DNA from 2 places in the Streptomyces sp. MS19 genome. Region 2 is predicted to be linked to the other one. Evidence: riboswitches for the same ligand, from Rfam matches in the RefSeq annotation. Region 2 holds a riboswitch; the other holds the start of a gene.
What was found. Region 2 has a riboswitch for cyclic di-AMP ahead of ACL02R_RS15645 (transglycosylase family protein). Riboswitches for the same ligand answer to the same signal wherever they lie in the genome.
Positions count from the first base shown of each region.

Region 1: it holds a riboswitch for cyclic di-AMP, as region 2 does, so the genes downstream of both, ACL02R_RS14360 (M23 family metallopeptidase) here and ACL02R_RS15645 (transglycosylase family protein) in region 2, are expected to answer to the same signal.

Region 1 covers NZ_JBJZOH010000011.1:147,363-156,339, reverse strand. Annotated here, with positions in the region: gene drmB (DrmB family protein) at 1-1,532, shown strand, start outside; gene ACL02R_RS14365 (aldo/keto reductase) at 1,589-2,542, opposite strand; gene ACL02R_RS14360 (M23 family metallopeptidase) at 2,620-3,795, opposite strand; cyclic di-AMP (ydaO/yuaA leader) riboswitch at 3,803-3,972, opposite strand; gene ACL02R_RS14355 (ArsR/SmtB family transcription factor) at 4,293-4,706, shown strand; gene ACL02R_RS14350 (cation diffusion facilitator family transporter) at 4,706-5,623, shown strand; gene ACL02R_RS14345 (ATP-binding cassette domain-containing protein) at 6,461-7,102, shown strand; gene ACL02R_RS14340 (hypothetical protein) at 7,099-8,709, shown strand; tRNA gene ACL02R_RS14335 (tRNA-Lys) at 8,854-8,926, opposite strand; gene ACL02R_RS14330 (DEAD/DEAH box helicase) at 8,975-8,977, opposite strand, start outside.
Region 2 covers NZ_JBJZOH010000013.1:85,711-94,687, forward strand. Annotated here, with positions in the region: gene eno (phosphopyruvate hydratase) at 1-1,254, opposite strand, end outside; gene ACL02R_RS15645 (transglycosylase family protein) at 1,507-2,154, opposite strand; cyclic di-AMP (ydaO/yuaA leader) riboswitch at 2,158-2,290, opposite strand; gene ACL02R_RS15650 (hypothetical protein) at 2,645-3,013, opposite strand; gene ACL02R_RS15655 (cytochrome P450 family protein) at 3,128-4,408, opposite strand; gene ACL02R_RS15660 (sensor histidine kinase) at 4,401-5,717, opposite strand; tRNA gene ACL02R_RS15665 (tRNA-Gln) at 5,875-5,946, shown strand; gene ACL02R_RS15670 (serine/threonine-protein kinase) at 5,949-7,208, opposite strand; gene ACL02R_RS15675 (hypothetical protein) at 7,205-7,699, opposite strand; gene ACL02R_RS15680 (N-6 DNA methylase) at 7,785-8,977, opposite strand, start outside.

The DNA of each region.
Region 1 (8,977 bases), on a different contig from region 2:
GGGCTCTGCGCCGGCACCGCGATTTCGGCACGCGACATGACGGGAACTCGTGCGGCGACTGCGGAACGCCCATCACGCCGTCACGTTTCGTCGTCGCGTGTGCCCGCGGCCATCTCGATGAGTTCCCTTACCATCGCTGGCTGCACGCACGGCCGCGAGGTGAGGGAGAGTTCACACCGAGTGGCTGCGACCGGACGAAGGCGCGGTTGACCCTGACGGCCGAGGGACGGACGGCGAGCCTCCAGAGCATCGTCGTCGCCTGCGACTGCGGCAGAACGGGGTCGTTGGAAGGCGCGTTCGGCAGGAGCGCCATGGCCGGGCTGGGTATCGCGTGTGACGGCGGTCGTCCTTGGCTCGGTAGGGACGCCCGCGAGACGTGCGGGGAGGAACTGCGCGTGCTCCAGCGTGGCTCGTCCGCCGCGTGGTTCCCCACGGTCGAGTCGGCGCTCTCCATCCCCCCGTGGCACGACACGTTGGTTGATCTCGTCCGCGGGGAAAGGCGCCAGTTGCTCGGCGCGGACATCTCCTATGTCGAGACGTTCGCTCGTAGAGCGGGGTGGCTGGACGACGGCGAGTACACCCTGAAGGAAGTCTTGGACACGATCCGTCTGTTGGAGGACAGTCGCAGGGACACACCGGAAGAACCGGAGAGCGCGACCCAGTTCGAGGCCGCCCGGAGGCTGCGGCGTGAAGAGCACCGGCAGTTGGTCCGGGAGACCCCCGAATCCCCGCGCAACAAGCATTTCGTGTGCGTGCCCCCCTCCGACGCGTCCGACACGGACGTCCCAGGCGTGGGCCGCGTCATGCTGGTGAAGCGGCTGCGCGAGGTCCGTGCCCTCAGCTCGTTCACCCGGATCGAGCCTCTCGTGCGCAGCGAGGCGGACTACCGGCGGGCGATGCCGCTGGCGAGGGAGGAGAGGTTTCCGTGGCTTCCGGCCATCGAGGTGGTCGGCGAAGGCGTCTTCCTCGAACTGGACGCCGAACGCCTCAGCTCGTGGGAGGGCCTGGTCGGATCCCACTCGCCCCAGGCACGGACGGACCGCATGCGTTCCGCGCACGAACGGTTGTTGCGGTCCCGGGCAGCGGTCGAGGAGGACCAGCCCTCGGCACTGACGTCGCGTCTCGTACTCGTCCACACGTTGGCGCACGCCCTGATCAACGAGTGGAGCCTCGACTGCGGCTATCCGGCATCGGCGCTGCGCGAACGCCTCTATGTGGACGGCGAGATGGCGGGGGTTCTCCTCTACACGGCCACCAGTGACTCGGCCGGCAGCCTCGGGGGGATCGTCTTCCAAGGTGAACCGGCGCGGCTCGCCGCGTCCCTCGCGTCAGCGGGTGAACGGCTGTCCTGGTGCTCGGCCGATCCCCTCTGCATGGAGGCGGACGCGAGTGGCGTGAACGGCCTCAACCTCGCCGCCTGCCACAACTGTGTGCTGCTTCCCGAGACGAGCTGCGAGCTGAACAACCTTTTCCTCGACCGGGCGATGCTCGTCGGCACACCCGACGGCCTGACCCCCGGATACCTGAGCTGACGTCCGACACACCCCGTCGTGCGGCGGACGGGGTGCACGGTCGCCGGAGCGGAGGATCAAAGGGCGGGCGGGGTTGAGGCTTTGGTCAGGGTGGTGAGGTCGGTGGGGGGCAGGGTGAGAGTTGTCGCGGCCAGGAGGGCGGGGAGTTGGGTGGTGGTGCGTGCGCTGGCGATGGGGGCTGTCACGGTGGGCTGGGCTGCCAGCCAGGCGAGGGCGACGGTGGCCATCGTGGTGGCGTGTGCGTCGGCGACGGATTCCAGGGCTGCCAGGACGCGGCGGCCCCGTTCGGTGGTGAGGTGCTTCGAGGCGCCGGCGGCGCGGGGGCTGTCCACGGTGGTGTCGGCGCGGTACTTGCCGGTGAGGAAGCCGGCGGCGAGGCCGGAGTAAGGGAGGGTGCCGAGGCCGTGGTGGGCGGCGGTGGCGGCGAGTTCGCCCTCGTAGGACTCGCGGGAGACGAGGTTGTACCTCGGCTGGAGCGCGACGTACGGGGTGGTGCCCTCGCGGGCGGCGAAGGCGAGGGAGGCCTCCAGGCGGGCCGGTGAGATGTTGGAGGCGCCGAGGGCGCGGACCTTCCCCTCGCGGACCAGTTCGTCCAGCGCGGTCATGATCTCGGAGACCTCGACGGTCTCGTCGTCGAAGTGCGTGTAGTACAGGTCGATGTGGTCGGTGCCGAGGCGGCGCAGGGACTCCTCGGCGCCGCGCTTGATCGTGGACGCCGCGAGGCCGCGCAGGTCGGGGTGGCTGCCGACCTTGGTGGCGACGATTATGTCGTCGCGGCGGCCGCGGCGGGCCAGCCAGCGGCCGATCAGCATCTCCGACTCGCCGCCCGTGTTGCCCTCGTGCCAGGCCGAGTAGGCGTCCGCGGTGTCGAGGAAGTTGCCACCGGCGTCGGCGAAGGCGTCGAGGACGGCGAAGGTCTCGGACTCGTCCGCGGTCCAGCCGAACACGTTCCCGCCGAGGCAGAGCGGGGATACGCGCAGGTCGCCGAGGGGGCGCAGGGTATTCGTCATATCGGGAAGGGTAGACCGGCGGCCCTGATGTCGGGGGGGTGTCACCAGGGCCGCCGGGGTGCGAGGGAGTGCGCGCGTCAGACCGTGAGGCCCTTGTCGCGCAGCCAGGCCAGCGGGTCCACGGCGTCGCCGCCCGCGGGCCTGACCTCGACGTGGAGGTGGGGGCCCGTGGAGTTGCCGGTGGAGCCGACGAGGCCGATCTGGTCGGTGGTGGTGAGCTCCTGGCCGGCCGAGACGCTCATCGAGGAGAGGTGGCAGTACCAGAGCTCGGTGCCGTCCTCCAGCTCGACGATCACGCGGTACCCGTACGAGCCGGCCCAGGCGGCCTCGGTGACGGTGCCGGTGTGGATGTTCTTGACCGGGGTGCCGGTGGCGGCGGCGAAGTCCTGGCCGGTGTGGTTGGACTGCCACATGGCGCCGTCCTGGCCGAAGCCGGAGCTGAGACGGTAGTCGGAGAGCGGGAGCGCGTAGCTGGCGGCGAGTTCGCGGCGGCGCTGCTCCTCCTCGGCGCGGCGGCGTTCCTCCTCCTCACGCCGGCGCTGCTCCTCCAGGGCGCGGCGCTCCTCCTCGGCGGCCTCGGCGGCGGCGCTCGCGGCGTCCGCCTCGGCGGCGGCGACGGCGGTGTCCACGGCCTGCGTGTCGGCGCTGGTGGCCTGGCGGTCGGCCTGCTGGAGGATGCGGGCGCGCAGGGCCTCGCCCGCGTCGGTCCTGCCGGCCCCGACGTCGGCCTCGGTGACGCCGGCCTCGGTGAAGGGGGCGGCGGTCGGCGCGGCCTCGTCGGCGGACAGCAGGCCGCCGACGACCGGGAGTTGGCCGGGGATGTCGCGGAGCTTGTCGGCCGCCGCGTCCATGCCGGGGAGCGAGCCGGCGCCCTGGTCGTTGGCGGAGGCCATGCCGCCCGCGCCCACGGCGGCGATGACGCCGACGCCGAGGACGGCGCGGCTGCGGGCGATGGTGCCGCCGCCCTTGCGGGCGACGCGGTGGCGGCCGCGGACGGGAAGGAGGGTGTCCTCGCTGGGGTTCCACTCGGTGCGCGGCTCGTCGTCGGCGGCGCGCGGGCCGAAGTACGCGGGAGGCTCCGGGTGTTCGGCCACGTCCGGGTGCGTCCCGTAGGTGCCGTAGGGGCCGTCGTCGTGCATGCCGTGCGCGCCCTGGGTGGGCCAGGCGGCGGTGTCATGGGGGTCGTGCGAGCCGAGGAGCTGCTGCGCGCTCTGGCGCGCGTCCTCGAAAGAGGCATGCCGGTTCGACGCCACGGAGGCGCTCTCCTTTCCTTCCCTCGCCTACCGGGTTAGCTGACGGGTTCGGAGCAGGAAGGTCTCCTACGGGCGGCCGACGGCGGTGGCCGATGGCTGTCCGATTCACCCCAGGTGGTGGTTCCCCGGTTCCATAGGTGCAGTTGTTCCGCACGCCGGATTCGGCGACAGAGCACGGTGCCGTCCTTGCGACGACAGTGACGACCGCGCTGCGTTATCGAACGTTAATAGAAGTCGGCGCCGGATTCCAAGTGTCCGCGGGAAAGATGCCGGGAAAGGGCCCGGAGATTCGCGACGCAAGGGCACCAAAACGGGCATTCTCCAGGGGTGGTGTGCCGCATCTCGCATCTGACGGTGTGTCATTTGTTATGCGGAGCGCACTGACGTGTTCACGATCGGTAACGGTGACGCGGTGGGCGGGGAGCGGGCCGGGGGGATGACAACGGTTACCACGGCAGCCTTTGACACGGCCGCGGCGATGCCGCCACCCTGCACGTATGAAGAGGCCTTCAGACGAGCTGGTCCCCGCCGACGGCTGCGCCGTGCGGCTGGTGGACCCCGAACGGGTGCACGAGGTCAGGGGCCGGATGCCGGCCGAGCCGGATCTCGCGGACACCGCCGACGTCTTCGGCCTGATGTCGGACCCGGGCCGCCTGCGGCTGCTCGTCGCCCTGCTCGACGGCGAGCTGTGCGTCTGCGACCTGGCCGCCGTCACCGGCATGAGCGAGTCGGCCACGTCGCACGCCCTGCGGCTGCTGCGCGCCCACCGCGTCGTGGCGGCGCGGCGCGCGGGCCGGGTGGCGTACTACCGGCTGGACGACGCGCACGTGCGGATGCTGCTCGACCTGGCCGTGGCCCACACGGGGCACACCGAGGCCATCCACCCCGAGCGGACGGGCGGGCCGCGCTGATGGGCCACGGACACGCGCACGGCCACGGGGGCGGCGGGGTGTCGGCCGCGGGCAGGCACCGGGGACGGCTCGCCGCCTCGTTCGTCCTGATCGCCGCGTTCTTCGTCGTCGAGCTGGTCTTCGGCGTGCTCTCCGGCTCCCTGTCCCTGCTGTCGGACGCGGGGCACATGGCGGCCGATGTCGTGACGCTGGCCGCCGCCCTGGTCGCGACGCGGATCGCCGCGCGCCCGGACGCGACGGGCCGCCGTACGTACGGCTCGTACCGCGCGGAGGTCTTCGCGTCGGGTCTCGCCGTCCTGCTGATGCTGGGCGTGGCCGTCTACATCGTCGTCCAGGCCGTCGGGCGCGCGGGCGGCGGCGCCGAGGTGGAGACCGGCCCGATGGTGGCGGTCGGCGCCCTCGGCCTCGCGGTGAACGTCGCCGCGCTCCTGCTGCTGCGCGCCGGGGCGGCCGAGAGCCTGAACGTGAAGGGCGCGTATCTGGAGGTCGTCGCCGACACGGCCGGGTCGGTGGGCGTCGTCGTGGCGGGCTGGCTGGTGGCCGCGACCGGGCGGCCGGTGTGGGACACGCTGGTCGCGCTGGCGATCGGCTGCTTCGTGGTGGTGCGGGCGCTGCTCCTGGGCCGGCAGGTGCTGGCCGTCCTGGCGCAGCACGCGCCGGAGGGGATGGACCTGGACGAGGTGACGGGCGACCTCGCGGCGATCGAGGGCGTGGCGGATGTGCACGACCTGCACCTGTGGACGCTGACCTCCGGCATGCCGGTGGCGACGGCGCACCTGGTGGCGTCCGAGCGGGCCGACCCGCACGCCGTCCTCGACCGGGCACGGGACGTGCTGCGGCGTCGGCACGGTGTGGCGCATGCGACGCTCCAGGTCGAGCCCTCGGGGCACCAGGGGTGTGACGAACTCGGCTGGTGAGCCGGGGGCGGGGGCCGTTCCTCGGGGGCGGTGCGGGTTGGGCGCCGGAGGAAAGACGAGGAGGAAGTCGCTCGTCGTGGCCGGGCGACGCGTGGTGAATCCGCTGTACGGGTGGGGGCGGAAATCGGGCGGCGGCTCCCCGGCGGGGTGCAGGGGCGGTCCCGGCCACCCCGGGGAGCGAACGCCGTGGTCATCCCGGGTGCGGACGCGGCGGGCGATGAGTCGACCGTTTTCCCCGCCGGGGAATGCATCTGGGCGGTCGGGGAAAGGCGAGCCGGTGCACGGAGGCAGTCGCGTGAGGGAAATCGGGGACACTTCGGGCATTTCCGGAAGCGAATGGTCCACCGTTCTCGAAAAGGCATGTGCGAGAGAGGCACATCCTGTCGAGGCCGTTTCCCGGGAATGCCCTCTCGACATCACGAGCAGGGCGAAAAGGAGAATCCGGGCGGCGAGACGCGGCAGGCAGCCGTGCCGCGACGGCGTGGCCGCCGCGGCTGCCCCGGGATGTCCCGCCTTCATGACCCCTCCCCCTCCCGGCGACTGTCGGTAAGAGAGGTACGACCCGCGCTCACGGTCCGTTCCCGGGATGTCGTTGCGGTCAAGAGGAGACTGACAGCGATCACTTCCGGACGCAGACGCTCATCTCGCGCAAGGAATCGGCCACTTCAAGGCCGGAACGACACAGCCGGTGGCCCCGCCCTGCACGCGGGGCCAGCGGCCGGTGCGGTGATTCTACGGAACACAAAGGGCAGATCAGACGTCTATACGATGTTCGCACGGGCACAGCGCGGTCAGTCCGGTCGCGCCGGTCCCCGGCCAAGGGGAGGAGTCCGCCGGATGCTTCTGCGACTGCGCGGCGTGAGCCGTACGCACGGAGACCGCCGCATTCTCGCGCCGGTCGACCTCGATCTGGGCGCGGGTGAGTGCGTCGCGCTGCTCGGCCACAACGGCGCGGGCAAGTCCACGCTGATGCGGCTGGCCGCCGGACGCGACCGGCCGACGACCGGCACCGTCGAGTTCGACGGCGCCCCCATGGACGAGGACGACCCGCGGACCCGCGCCCGCGTCGCGCTGGTGGGCGACGCGCTGGCCTGCTACCCCGACCTCACGGTCCGTCAGCACCTGCAACTCGTCGCCGCCGGACACCGCGTCCCCGACGCCGACGCCCGCATCACCGCCGCCCTCGCCACCCACCGGCTCTCCGCCCGCGCCGACGCGCTGCCCGCCGAACTGTCCTCCGGGCAGACGCAGGAACTCCTCCTGGCAGCCGCCCTCCTGCGCCCCACCGACCTGCTCCTGCTGGACGAGCCCGAGCAACGCCTCGACCCCGACGCCCGCCAACGGCTCGCCACCGTCCTCGCCGACCGCCTCGCCACGGGTACCGCCATGCTGCTGGTCACCCACCACCGCGAGTTGGCCGCCGCACTCGCCCACCGCACCTACGTGCTCGCCGACGGCACGCTGACCCCCGCCGCATGACCTCCGACGACGCCGCCGCCCTCGACTGGCTGCGCGCACACCGCGGCAAGGAACGCCGCCGCCGCTTCGGCTACCGCGCCTACGTCACGGCGCTCCTGCTGGTCAGCTGGTTCGGCCTGTACGGCGCCGGGCTCGTCGCGCAGATCGACCGGGGCGGCCCGTTCGCCGACCACGCCGACCGGATACGCGACGCCCTCCCCCTCGCCGTCCCCGCCCTGGCGCTCACCGCCGTCTGCGTCGCCCTGGCCGACGCACTGTGGCGCGGGCCCGTCACCCTGCCCCGGGCCGACGCCGACTGGCTGCTCCCCATGCCGCTCCCCCGCTGGCGGCTGCTGCGACCCTGGCTCCTGCTGTCCGCCGCGCTGCTCTCCCTCGTCGGACTGCTGGCCGGGCTCGGCACCGCCCTGGTCGTAGCCGCCGCCCGGCTGGCCGGTCTCGGCACGTCGCTGCTGGCCTGTGTGCCACCCGCCCTGTGCCTCGCACTGCTGACGGCCGCCGGAGCGGTCGCCGTGGAACGGTACGCCCCCGCCGCCCGTACCGTACGGCTGTTCCTCGGTCCCGCCTTCCTGGCCGTCCTGCTGCTGGTCTCCCTCCTGCTGCGCGGCGGAACCCTGGCCGCGCCCCTGCAAACCGTCCTCCTGTGGTCCGGCCCCTGGGGCTGGGCCGCCCAGCCGATGATCGCCGCCGCCGGACTGTCCGCGCCCGGCTGGCAGGTGGCCGCCGCCCTGCTGCTCTGCTGCACGGTGGCCTCGCTGCTGCCCCTCCGGCACCTGACCGGCTCGCTCCCGGCCGCCACGCTGCGCACGCGTTCCCACGCCGCCGGTCGTGCGGTCGCCGGGCTGGTCTCTTTCGACCTCCGCACCGCCTGGCAGGCAGTCGCCGCAGCGTCCGGCAGCCAGCCGCCCCGCGCATGGCGCCGGCTGCGCGTACCCCGCCACCCCCTGGTGGCCGTGCTGTGGCGGGACGCACTCGGCCTGCTGAGCCGCCCCCAGCGCCTGATCACAGCGGCGCTGCTGCTGGGCGGCGCCTTCCTCACCGCCGCGGTCACCACCGGCACGGACGGCACCTCCGCGTTCGTTCTCCTCGCCGCCGCCGCGTCACTGGCTGTCGCAGCCGCGGGTGCCCTGCTGGAACCGGCCCGCCTGGACGCCGACGACCCGCGCCGCGGCCTGCTCTGGTGGCCACGTTCCGCCGCCTCACTGGCCCTCGCCCACGCCGTGGCCCCCACCGTGGCCCTGCTGCTCGCGGGACTGGCCCCCGCCCTGCCGCTCACGCTGGCCACCGACACCCCGGCGGCCACGGTACTCACGGGAGCCGTCCCGCTGCTGGTGGCCGGCGCACTGCTCGACGCGTACCGCCCGCCACCCTCCGCCGTACTCCTCCACCGCGCGATGACCGGCTCAGGCGGCACCGTACTGATCATGCTGCGGCAGAGCGCAGGTCAAGCCATCGCCATACTCGGCACGCTGCTCGCGGCAGGCCGGACACTGACCGGCACATCCCCCGACGGCATGCCCGCCCCTCTGGTCTGCTGGCCACTCGCGGCGGCCCTCCTGGCCTGGACGACGCGACGTGCCCGCGCCGCACTCGGCCCGGACACCCGCTGAGGCCGGCGCTGACGGCCCTTTCCCCCGTCGGCCGGCAGAACACCGGGCCAGCACCGGGCCAGCATCGGCCGAGCTAACGATCTCGAACAGGCGAAAGGGCCCCGCCCGCCGCACGAAGCAGCAGGTGGGGCCCTTTCCTTCCCGTAGGCCGTGTGGGACTCGAACCCACAACCAATGGATTAAAAGTCCACTGCTCTGCCAATTGAGCTAACGGCCCGCAAGGGAAGCATAGCCCGGGGGCGGTGCCGCGCTCGAAGGCATACGGTCA
Region 2 (8,977 bases):
GCGGCCCGCGTACACGGCGGCGTCGTCGAGGATCTCCTCGATGCGCATCAGCTGGTTGTACTTGGCGACGCGCTCGGAACGGGCGGGCGCGCCGGTCTTGATCTGGCCGCAGTTGGTGGCGACGGCGAGGTCGGCGATGGTGACGTCCTCGGTCTCGCCGGAGCGGTGGGACATCATGCACTTGAAGCCGTTGCGCTGGGCCAGCTCGACGGCGTCGAGGGTCTCGGTGAGGGAGCCGATCTGGTTCACCTTGACGAGCAGCGCGTTGGCGGAGCCCGCGTCGATGCCGCGCTGGAGGCGCTCGGGGTTGGTGACGAACAGGTCGTCGCCGACGATCTGGACCTTGTGGCCCAGGGTTGCGGTGAGGGCCTGCCAGCCGTCCCAGTCCTCCTCGCTCAGCGGGTCCTCGATGGAGACGAGGGGGTACGCGTCGACCAGCTCCGCGTAGTAGGCGGTCAGCTCCTCGGCGGTGTAGGCCTTGCCCTCGAAGGTGTAGACGCCGTCGGAGAAGAACTCGGTGGCGGCCACGTCGAGGGCGAGCGCGATGTCCTGGCCGGGGGTGTAGCCGGCCTTCTGGATGGCCTCGACGATGAGGTCGAGCGCCTCGCGGTTGGAGCTGAGGCTCGGCGCGAAGCCGCCCTCGTCGCCGAGGCCGGTGCCGAGGCCGCGCTCCTTGAGGACCTTCTTCAGCGTGTGGTAGGTCTCGGCGCCCCAGCGGACGGCCTCGGAGAACGACTCCGCGCCGATCGGGGCGATCATGAACTCCTGGATGTCCACGTTGGAGTCGGCGTGCGCGCCGCCGTTCAGGATGTTCATCATCGGCACCGGGAGCTGGTGCGCGTTGGGGCCGCCGAGGTAGCGGAAGAGCGGCAGGTCGCGGGACTCGGACGCGGCGTGCGCGACGGCGAGGGAGACGCCGAGGATGGCGTTGGCGCCGAGGGACGACTTGTCGGCGGTGGCGTCCAGGTCGAACATGGCCTGGTCGATGAGGCGTTGCTCGGTGGCGTCGTAGCCGACCAGCTCGGGGCCGATCTGCTCGATGACGGCGAGGACGGCCTTCTCGACGCCCTTGCCGAGGTAGCGGCTCTGGTCGCCGTCCCGCAGTTCGAGGGCCTCGAAGGCGCCGGTGGAGGCACCGGAGGGCACCGCTGCGCGGCCGGTGCTGCCGTCGTCGAGGCCGACCTCGACCTCGACCGTGGGATTGCCTCGCGAGTCCAGGATCTCGCGGGCGACGACGACGTCGATGGACGGCACGTGGGTCTCCTTCTGTCACGGGGCCTGGTGCGGCTGCTGGGCGCGGGGCTTCTCGGCGCCCGAGCCCTCTGAGCCTAACCGGCCCGTGGGCCGCCACCGCCCCTCAGCTCGCCAGGCCCGGCTGAACATCCGACGAATTCGCAGCTCAACGGGGGCGCCAGCTTTTTGTTTATCCAGTGAAGAAAACCCGGTGCCCGGGGGTCGCGCGCCCCCCGGGCACCGGGCCTGTACCCTCCGCGCGCGGCGGACGGCTCAGAGCACGAACTGCTGGCCCGGGAGGATCAGGTCCGGGTCGTCGCCGATCACGTCCTGGTTGTCGGCGTAGATCTGACGCCAGGTCGTGTCGTGGGCGGCGGCGATGGCCGACAGGGTGTCGCCCGGCTCGACCGTGTAGTCGCCGGTGGCGGCGGGGGCGGCCTGCCGCACGACGGGGGCTTCCTCGACGGGCGCTTCCTCGACGGGCGCGGGGGCCTCCTCGGCCGGGGCCGGCTCGCTGCCGCCCAGCTCGGGGGCGGGACCGCCCGCGGACAGCCCGGCCTGGGCGCCGCAGACCGGCCAGGCGCCGGGGCCCTGCATGGCGAGCAGGTTCTCGGCGGCGGCGATCTGCTGCTCCTTGGTGGCCTGGTCGGCGCTGGCGGCGTACTGCGTGCCACCGGCCGCCGCCCAGCTGGACGCGGAGAACTGAAGGCCGCCGTAGTAGCCGTTGCCCGTGTTGATGGACCAGTCGCCGCCGGACTCGCACTGGGCGACGGCGTCCCAGGTGTCGACGGAGGCGGCGCTGGCGCCGGTGGCGCCGATCAGCGGCACGGCGAGGGCCGCGCCGGTCACACCGGCGGCGGCGGCGAACCGTACGGGCCTGCCCGGACGGCGGTGGCGGCCCTTTGCGGAGGAGAAGCGCATGACGTTCCTTCTCACCGACGCCTGCGAGGTGAGCTGTCGGGTTCGGGCTGGTGAGTGCCCGGCCCCGGATGCCCTGCGGCGTCCGGGACTTCACCCCGAGCCGTTCCGTACGGTGCGCGTACGGCGCGGCGTCCGCGGCCCGGCCATGACGGCCGCCGGGTCGCGGGTTCGGGTCCCCCGCTCCTGCCCGCGGTGGTGCGGTGGTGGTCCCCCGGACCGGGGCAGGATTCGGCGTGGTCGGTCCGGGCGCCCGGCGGTGAACCGGGCGCAGGACACTAAACACACGTCGCCTAACGATTCAAGAACGATCAAGATCGTCCGAGATCGGTAAAGATCGCCGCAATACCGCGTCGCGACCGCGAACACCCTGAATCCGCGCAGGTCATGCGGCAATCGGACAGGTGGGACGAGAGGGGCGGAATGGAAGGCGGGAGAGACGATGCTCACACCCCGCACGCCCCCACGGACCCCGCCCCGGGCAGCGCGCCGTTCAGGCCGCGGCGGACCTCAAGTACGTCCGGCGACGCGGGGAGATGGCGACGGTATCGCCTCCCATGTCTGATTTGTGACGGGCGGCCGCGCCACGGCGGAACGGGAGGACGGCCCCCCGCAGCGCGCGGCGCCCGTGCGCGGAGACGGGCGCGGCCGACTCCTCGGGACCGCCCATCTCCTCCTCGGCCTGTGCCTCCTCGGCCTCCTCGGCCCAGTCGACGTCGTCGCCGTAGTCCTCCCGGTACTCCGGCCGGAGACCGGCCCGCGCGGCGAACCGCCGGGCGCCCGCCCTCCCGGCTGCCGCCGCCCCGGCACCGCCGTCCCTGACCTGCCACGGACGTCGCTGACGACCAGTCCCCGAGCGCATTTTGTAGGGCCTCCCTGAACGAACATGTACGAACACTGTTGCGGCTGAGGGGAACCTAGCCCTCCCCACCACTCGATCACAAGCCGATCCCACAGAGATCACGCGCGGATCACACTATTGACGCGGGGTCATTCCCGCCGGTCCGAACTCCACGGGCAGGGAACGGAGTCCGCGCATGATGAGGCCGCCGCGCCAGCGCAGCGCCGACCAGTCTCCGCCGGGGCGCAGGTCGGGCAGCCGCGCGAGCAGGATCTCGAACGCCGTACGGGCCTCCAGGCGGGCCAGGGGCGCGCCCAGGCAGTAGTGGATGCCGTGCCCGTAGCCGAGGTGCGGGTTGTCGGCGCGGGTGAGGTCGAGGCGGTCGGGGTCGGTGAAGCGCGCCGGGTCGCGGTCGGCCGCGGCGAGGACGACGAGGACGGGGTCGCCGCGTTCCACCGCCTGCCCGCCGAGCGTCAGCGGCTCGTCGGCGAACCGCCAGGTGGCCAGCTCGACCGGCCCGTCGTAGCGCAGCAGTTCCTCGACGGCGCGCGCGGCGCGGTCGCCGCCGTCGGCCGCGTCCGCCGCGAACAGGCCGCGCATCGCGTCGAGTCGGCCCGGCGCGCGCAGCAGGGTGTGCAGCCCGTTGCCGATGAGGTTGACCGTCGTCTCGAAGCCGGCGAACAGGAGGATGAACGCCATGGCCGCGGCCTCCTCCTCCGTGAGCTGCTCGCCGTCGTCCGAGGCGCGGATGAGCCCGGAGATCAGGTCGTCGCCGAGGCCGGCGCGCTTGCGGTGGATCAGCTCGGCCAGGTACGCGCGCATCCGCTTCACGGCGCGGCCGACGCCGCCGCGCCTGCCGGTGGTGTGCAGCATCATCCCGGCCCACGCGCGGAAGTCGTCCTGGTCCTCGCGCGGGACGCCCAGCAGGTCGCAGATCGCGAGGATGGGCAGCGGGAAGGCGAAGTCGTCGATCAGGTCGGCGGAGCCGCGCGCGGCGAACCCGTCGATCAGGGCGTGCGTCAGCTCGCGCACGCGGGGCTCGAACGCCGCCACGCGCCGGGGCGTGAACGCGGCGGACACCAGGCGCCGCAGCCGCGTGTGGTCGGGCGGGTCGATGTTGAGCAGGTGCGTCATGACGCCGGCGCCGCGTTCGCCCGGGATGCCGACGCGGCCCCTGGCGTGGGCCTCTGCGGTGTGCGCCGCCGGGTTCTTGCTGAGCCGCGGGTCGGCGAGCGCGCGGCGGGCGTCGGCGTAGCGCGTCACCAGCCAGGCCTCGACACCGCTCGGCAGCGTCGCCCGGTGCACCGGCGCGTGCGCGCGCAGCCAGGCGTACGCGGGGTACGGGTCGGTGGCGAAGGCGGGGTCGAAGAGCGCGGGCGGCGCGCCCCCGCCGGCCGGGCAGCGCGGCTCAGGCACCGGACGGCTCCCGCCGGTCGGGGATGACGGCCGAGACGCGGAAGCCGCCGCCGTCCGTCGGTCCCGAGACGAAGCCGCCGCCGAGCGCCATGACGCGCTCGCGCATGCCGAGCAGGCCGTTCCCGCCGCTCGGCAGGCGCGCGCCGGGGACCTGCGCGCCGGCCGGGGCGTCGTTCTGCACCAGCACGGCCACCTCGCCGTCGCGGTGCGCGAGCCGGACGCGGGCGACGGCGCCCGCCGCGTGCTTGTGGACGTTGGTGAGCGCCTCCTGCACGACGCGGTAGGCCGTGGACTCGACCGGCTCGGCGTAGCCGCGCGGCTCGCCCTCCACGGACAGGTCCACGGACATGCCCGCCGCGCGCGACTCGTCGATCAGCGCGGCGAGCCCGTCGAGCGCGGGGCCCTCCGGTGGCGGGACGGCCTGGGGGCCGGGGTTCGCGGGCGGGTCGGTGGGCGCGGGGCGGGGCGGGGCGGCGACGAGGGGCTTGTCCGCGGCGCGCAGGACGCCGAGCATCGTGCGCAGTTCGGTGAGAGCCTGGCGGCCCATGTCACCGATGAGGGTGGCGTTGCGCGCGGCCTGCTCCGGGTCCCTGGGTGCCACGGCGGCGACCGCGGCGGCGTGCACCACCATCAGGCTGACGCGGTGCGCCACCACGTCGTGCATCTCGCGGGCGATGCGGCGGCGTTCCTCTCCCCTGGCCCACTCGGCGCGCTCCTCGGCGCGCTCGGCGAGGAGGACCAGCTCCCGTTCGAGCCCGCCCGCGCGGTCGCGCAGGGACTCGACGAGCCGCCGCCTGGCCCGTACGTACATGCCGAGCAGCACGGGCGGCACGACGAGGACGACGGCGAAGATCCCCGCGACCAGCGGGCGGAACCAGGCGGGCATCGGCTGCGCGTCCAGGCCCGGGTCCTGCTTCAGCAGCAGCAGGGTGACGGCGAACGAGCCCGCCGCCTCCGCCGCGGCGAGCGCGCCGACGAGGCGGCGGGGCGCGTCCGTGGTGGCGAGGGTGTAGAGGCCGACGACGGTGAGGACGTCGCCCATCGTCGTGGGGAGGATGGCGATGGCGACGAGGATGACGGTCAGCGGGCGTTTGCGGCGGATGACGACCGTGCTGCCCGCGACGATGCCGAACAGCGCGACCAGTATGGGCGGCAGGCCCGTGCGCTGTGCGAAGTTCAGGCCCTGTATGACGCATTCGGCGGCCGACGCCAGCGCGAGCCCTATGTCGAGCGCCGCGCTGCGGCGCCGCGTCCACCACCACAGCCGGTACCCCCCACCGGCCGTGGTCTCCTCCCCCGAAGTGTTCATGCCGACCAGCCTACGGGCGGGATCGGCTCGTTCTCAGGAGGGTGCGCGGGGCCGCGGCGGGGCCGTCCGGCCGTCGCGTGGAGGGGGGCTGGGCTGGCATAGTGTGGGGTGTCCGGCGGGCGGCGGGTGGTTGGGGCCGTTCTGGCGGGCGTTGCCATCCCCTGTGGTGTAATCGGCAGCACTGCGATTTTTGGTGTCGTAAGTCCAGGTTCGAGTCCTGGCGGGGGAGCCTCAGTGGCCCAGGTGGCGCAGGCAGAGCTGTTCGTCCGCTCTGAGCTGGAGCACCAGCGGGTCGTACGGGCCGCGGTCGGCGGTCAGGTCGTCGGCGAGGCGGCGTATCTCGGGCAGGGCGCGCTCGTACTGGGCGGTGTCCAGCAGGGTCGCGGCGTACTGCTTGCGCAGGGTGCGCACGACCGGTGACGTCTCGCCGAAGCGCTGCGCGGCGGCCGGGAGCGTGCGCCGCAGCAGGTCGGCGACCTCGTGGTAACGGGCCTGGGCCAGCAGCTGCTTGATCTCCTCCAGGCTCGCCGCGAGGTCGGGCGCGGCGTGGCGGGGCGGCCAGGGGGCCAGCGGGTGGCGCAGCGGGCGTGTGGGGTCCAGCGGGCTGTCCGCGCCTGTGCCTGTGCCGGGGCCCGCGGTGTGCAGGAGTTCGGCGAGGGGGACGAAGAGGGCGGCCGCGCTCCGGGGGCGGTCGGCGGGGTCCTTGGCGAGCAGTTGGTGGATCAGGTTGGCGAGCCCGGCGGGGAGGCCGGGGCGCAGCCCGGCGAGGGGGACGGGCTCCTCGTGCAGCTTCTTGTAGAGGAGGCCCGCCGGGTTGGGCGCGGTGAACGGGACGCGGCCGGCCAGCAGTTCGTACCCGATGGCGCCGAGCGCGTACAGGTCGGCCGCGGGGCCGACGGGACTGCCGCCGACCGCCTGCTCGGGGGCCATGTAGACGGGTGTGCCGAGGAGGGTGCCGGTCCGGGTGAGGCGCGCCTCGTCGGTGTCGTCGGTGACGGCGGCTATGCCCAGGTCGAGGACGGTGATCCGGCCGTCGGGGCGGACCATCACGTTGCCCGGCTTGAGGTCGCGGTGGACGATGCCGAGGGCGTGCACGGCGGCGAGCGCGGAGCAGAGCTGCGCGAGGACGGCGACGGCCCAGGGCCAGGGGTACGGATCGTGCTCGGCCAGGTGGTCGGCGAGGTCGGAGCCGTCGACGAGCTGCATGACGAGGAAGAGTTCGGCCCCGTCCTGCCCCGCGTCGTGGACGACGACCAGGCCCGGGTGGTCCACGCGGGCGGTGGCGCGGCACTCGCGGAGGAAGCGGTGGCGCAGGCTTTCGGCGTCGCCGTGGCCCGAGCCGTCGGCGAGGCGTTCGGCGTCGAGGAGCTTGACGGCGATGCGGCGTCCGCCCAGGGCGGTGTCGCGGCCGGACCAGACCTCGCCCATGCCGCCCTTGCCGAGGGGCTCGGTCAGTTCGTAGCGGCCCGCGAGGAGGCGGGGGGAGGTCACCGGCCCTCCTGACGGCGCAGGTACTCGCCCAGTTCGTCCAGTTCGGAGGCGACCTGGTGCATGCGGGGGTACGTGGGGGTCGCGGGGGTGGGGGTGGGGGGCGGCGCGGGGTGGTGCGTCCCGTAGGGCCCCGGGAGGGGCGTCTGCTGCGGCGCGTGGGGGGTGTGGCGGGGCAGGTGGCCTGTGACGGCGGCGTGGCAGCAGGCGCCCAGGATCAGCGCGATGACGTAGGCGCCGCCGAAGACGCCGGCGTTGCCGTCGTCACCGTCGGGGATCGTCACCAGCAGGATCACCTCGCCGACGGACAGCGCCCCGTAGAGCGCGGCGTACCGCCAGTCGGAGCGGCGTCCGCGGCGGCTCGCCAGGTGGATGAACGGCACCCAGGCGAGCAGGCCGAGCGACAGCAGGGGGACCGCGGCGAAGATCCACCGCAGGGCCTCGGCCCGGACGTCCCGGCCGGGCGGTGGCGGGGCCGTGGGCGGACCGTACATCGCACCCCCATCGGGTATCCGTTCGAGCGGTGCGACATGTCGGGCACCGCGGATCTGGATGATAGCCGTCCCCGCCCGGCGCCGTTCAGGGTCCGTCGCCGCCGGGTGGGAGGGTGCCCTCGGTCAGTCCGTCCACGGTGCCCTGCGCCAGGCGGCGGCCGAGTTCGGCGGCCTGGGCGAGGGCGTTCTCGAAGGCGGCCAGTTCGGCGAAGCGGCTGCCGTAGCGGCGTTGCAGGGGCAGCGGGAGCCGGGGGACCTTGAGGCGGCGCAGGTCGATGCGTCCGGCGGAGGAGGCGTAGCTGCTGGCCTGCCGTGTGTTGGCGCTGCCGCGCAGGAATCCGGCGAGGAACCACGGGTCGAGGGCGGTGGGGTCGGGGCGCAGCAGGCCGGTGTGGCGTTCGGGGGTGGTGCCCGCGTCGCTGTCGGGGACGACGTACGGGGCGGCGCTGCCGTCGTGGAACAGCGGGACCAGGATGTCGCCGGGGCGGGTGGGGGGTGGGTCGGTGGGGTGGAGTTCGAGGGCGCCGGAGCGGGCCAGTTCGCCCACGGTGACCGTCGACCAGTGCGGGGCGCCCACGGGGACGTCGCCCGGGGGTACGGGCACCGGTGCGAGTTCCAGGGTGCGGCGCAGGGTCTCCTGGAGGTCGCGCTGCACGGCGGTGAGGGCGGAGCCGCCGGTGGTGTGCCCGGGTGGGGGCAAGTGGCGGGCCGGGGTGAGGTCGACCTCGTCGTCCAGCAGGTCGATGACGGGCAGGGCGCGGTGCACACCGGGGCGCGCGGGGAGGTCGCCGTCGCGGTCGAAGGCGCTCCAGGCGGCGAGGACCGTGCGGTGCAGCGCGGGCCAGTCGAGGCCGTCACCGGCGCGGGCGCCCGGGGCGCGGGAGGTGACGTTGCCGGTCTCGACGACCAGCAGGCGCGGTTCGGCGGCCATGGAGGGGGCCGTGGGGTCCGGCTTGCGCAGGACCCAGAGGTGCAGGGGCAGGCTGTGCGGCGGGGCGGCGCCGGTGGGCAGGGCGATGACGGCGCGCAGGGTGCCGCGGCGCAGGAGGGTGGACCGCAGGCGGCGGCCGGTACGGCGGGCGGCGACGGCGGGCGGCATCAGGAGGACGGCGGTGCCGCCGGGGCGCAGGCGGGCCAGGGTGTGCTGGAGCCAGGCGAGTTCGGACTCGGTGCGGGCGGGGAGGCCGTACTCCCAGCGCGGGTCGTAGGACAGCTCGGCGTGGCCCCAGTGCCGTTCGTTGAACGGCGGGTGGCACAGCGCGGCGTCGGCGGCGAGTC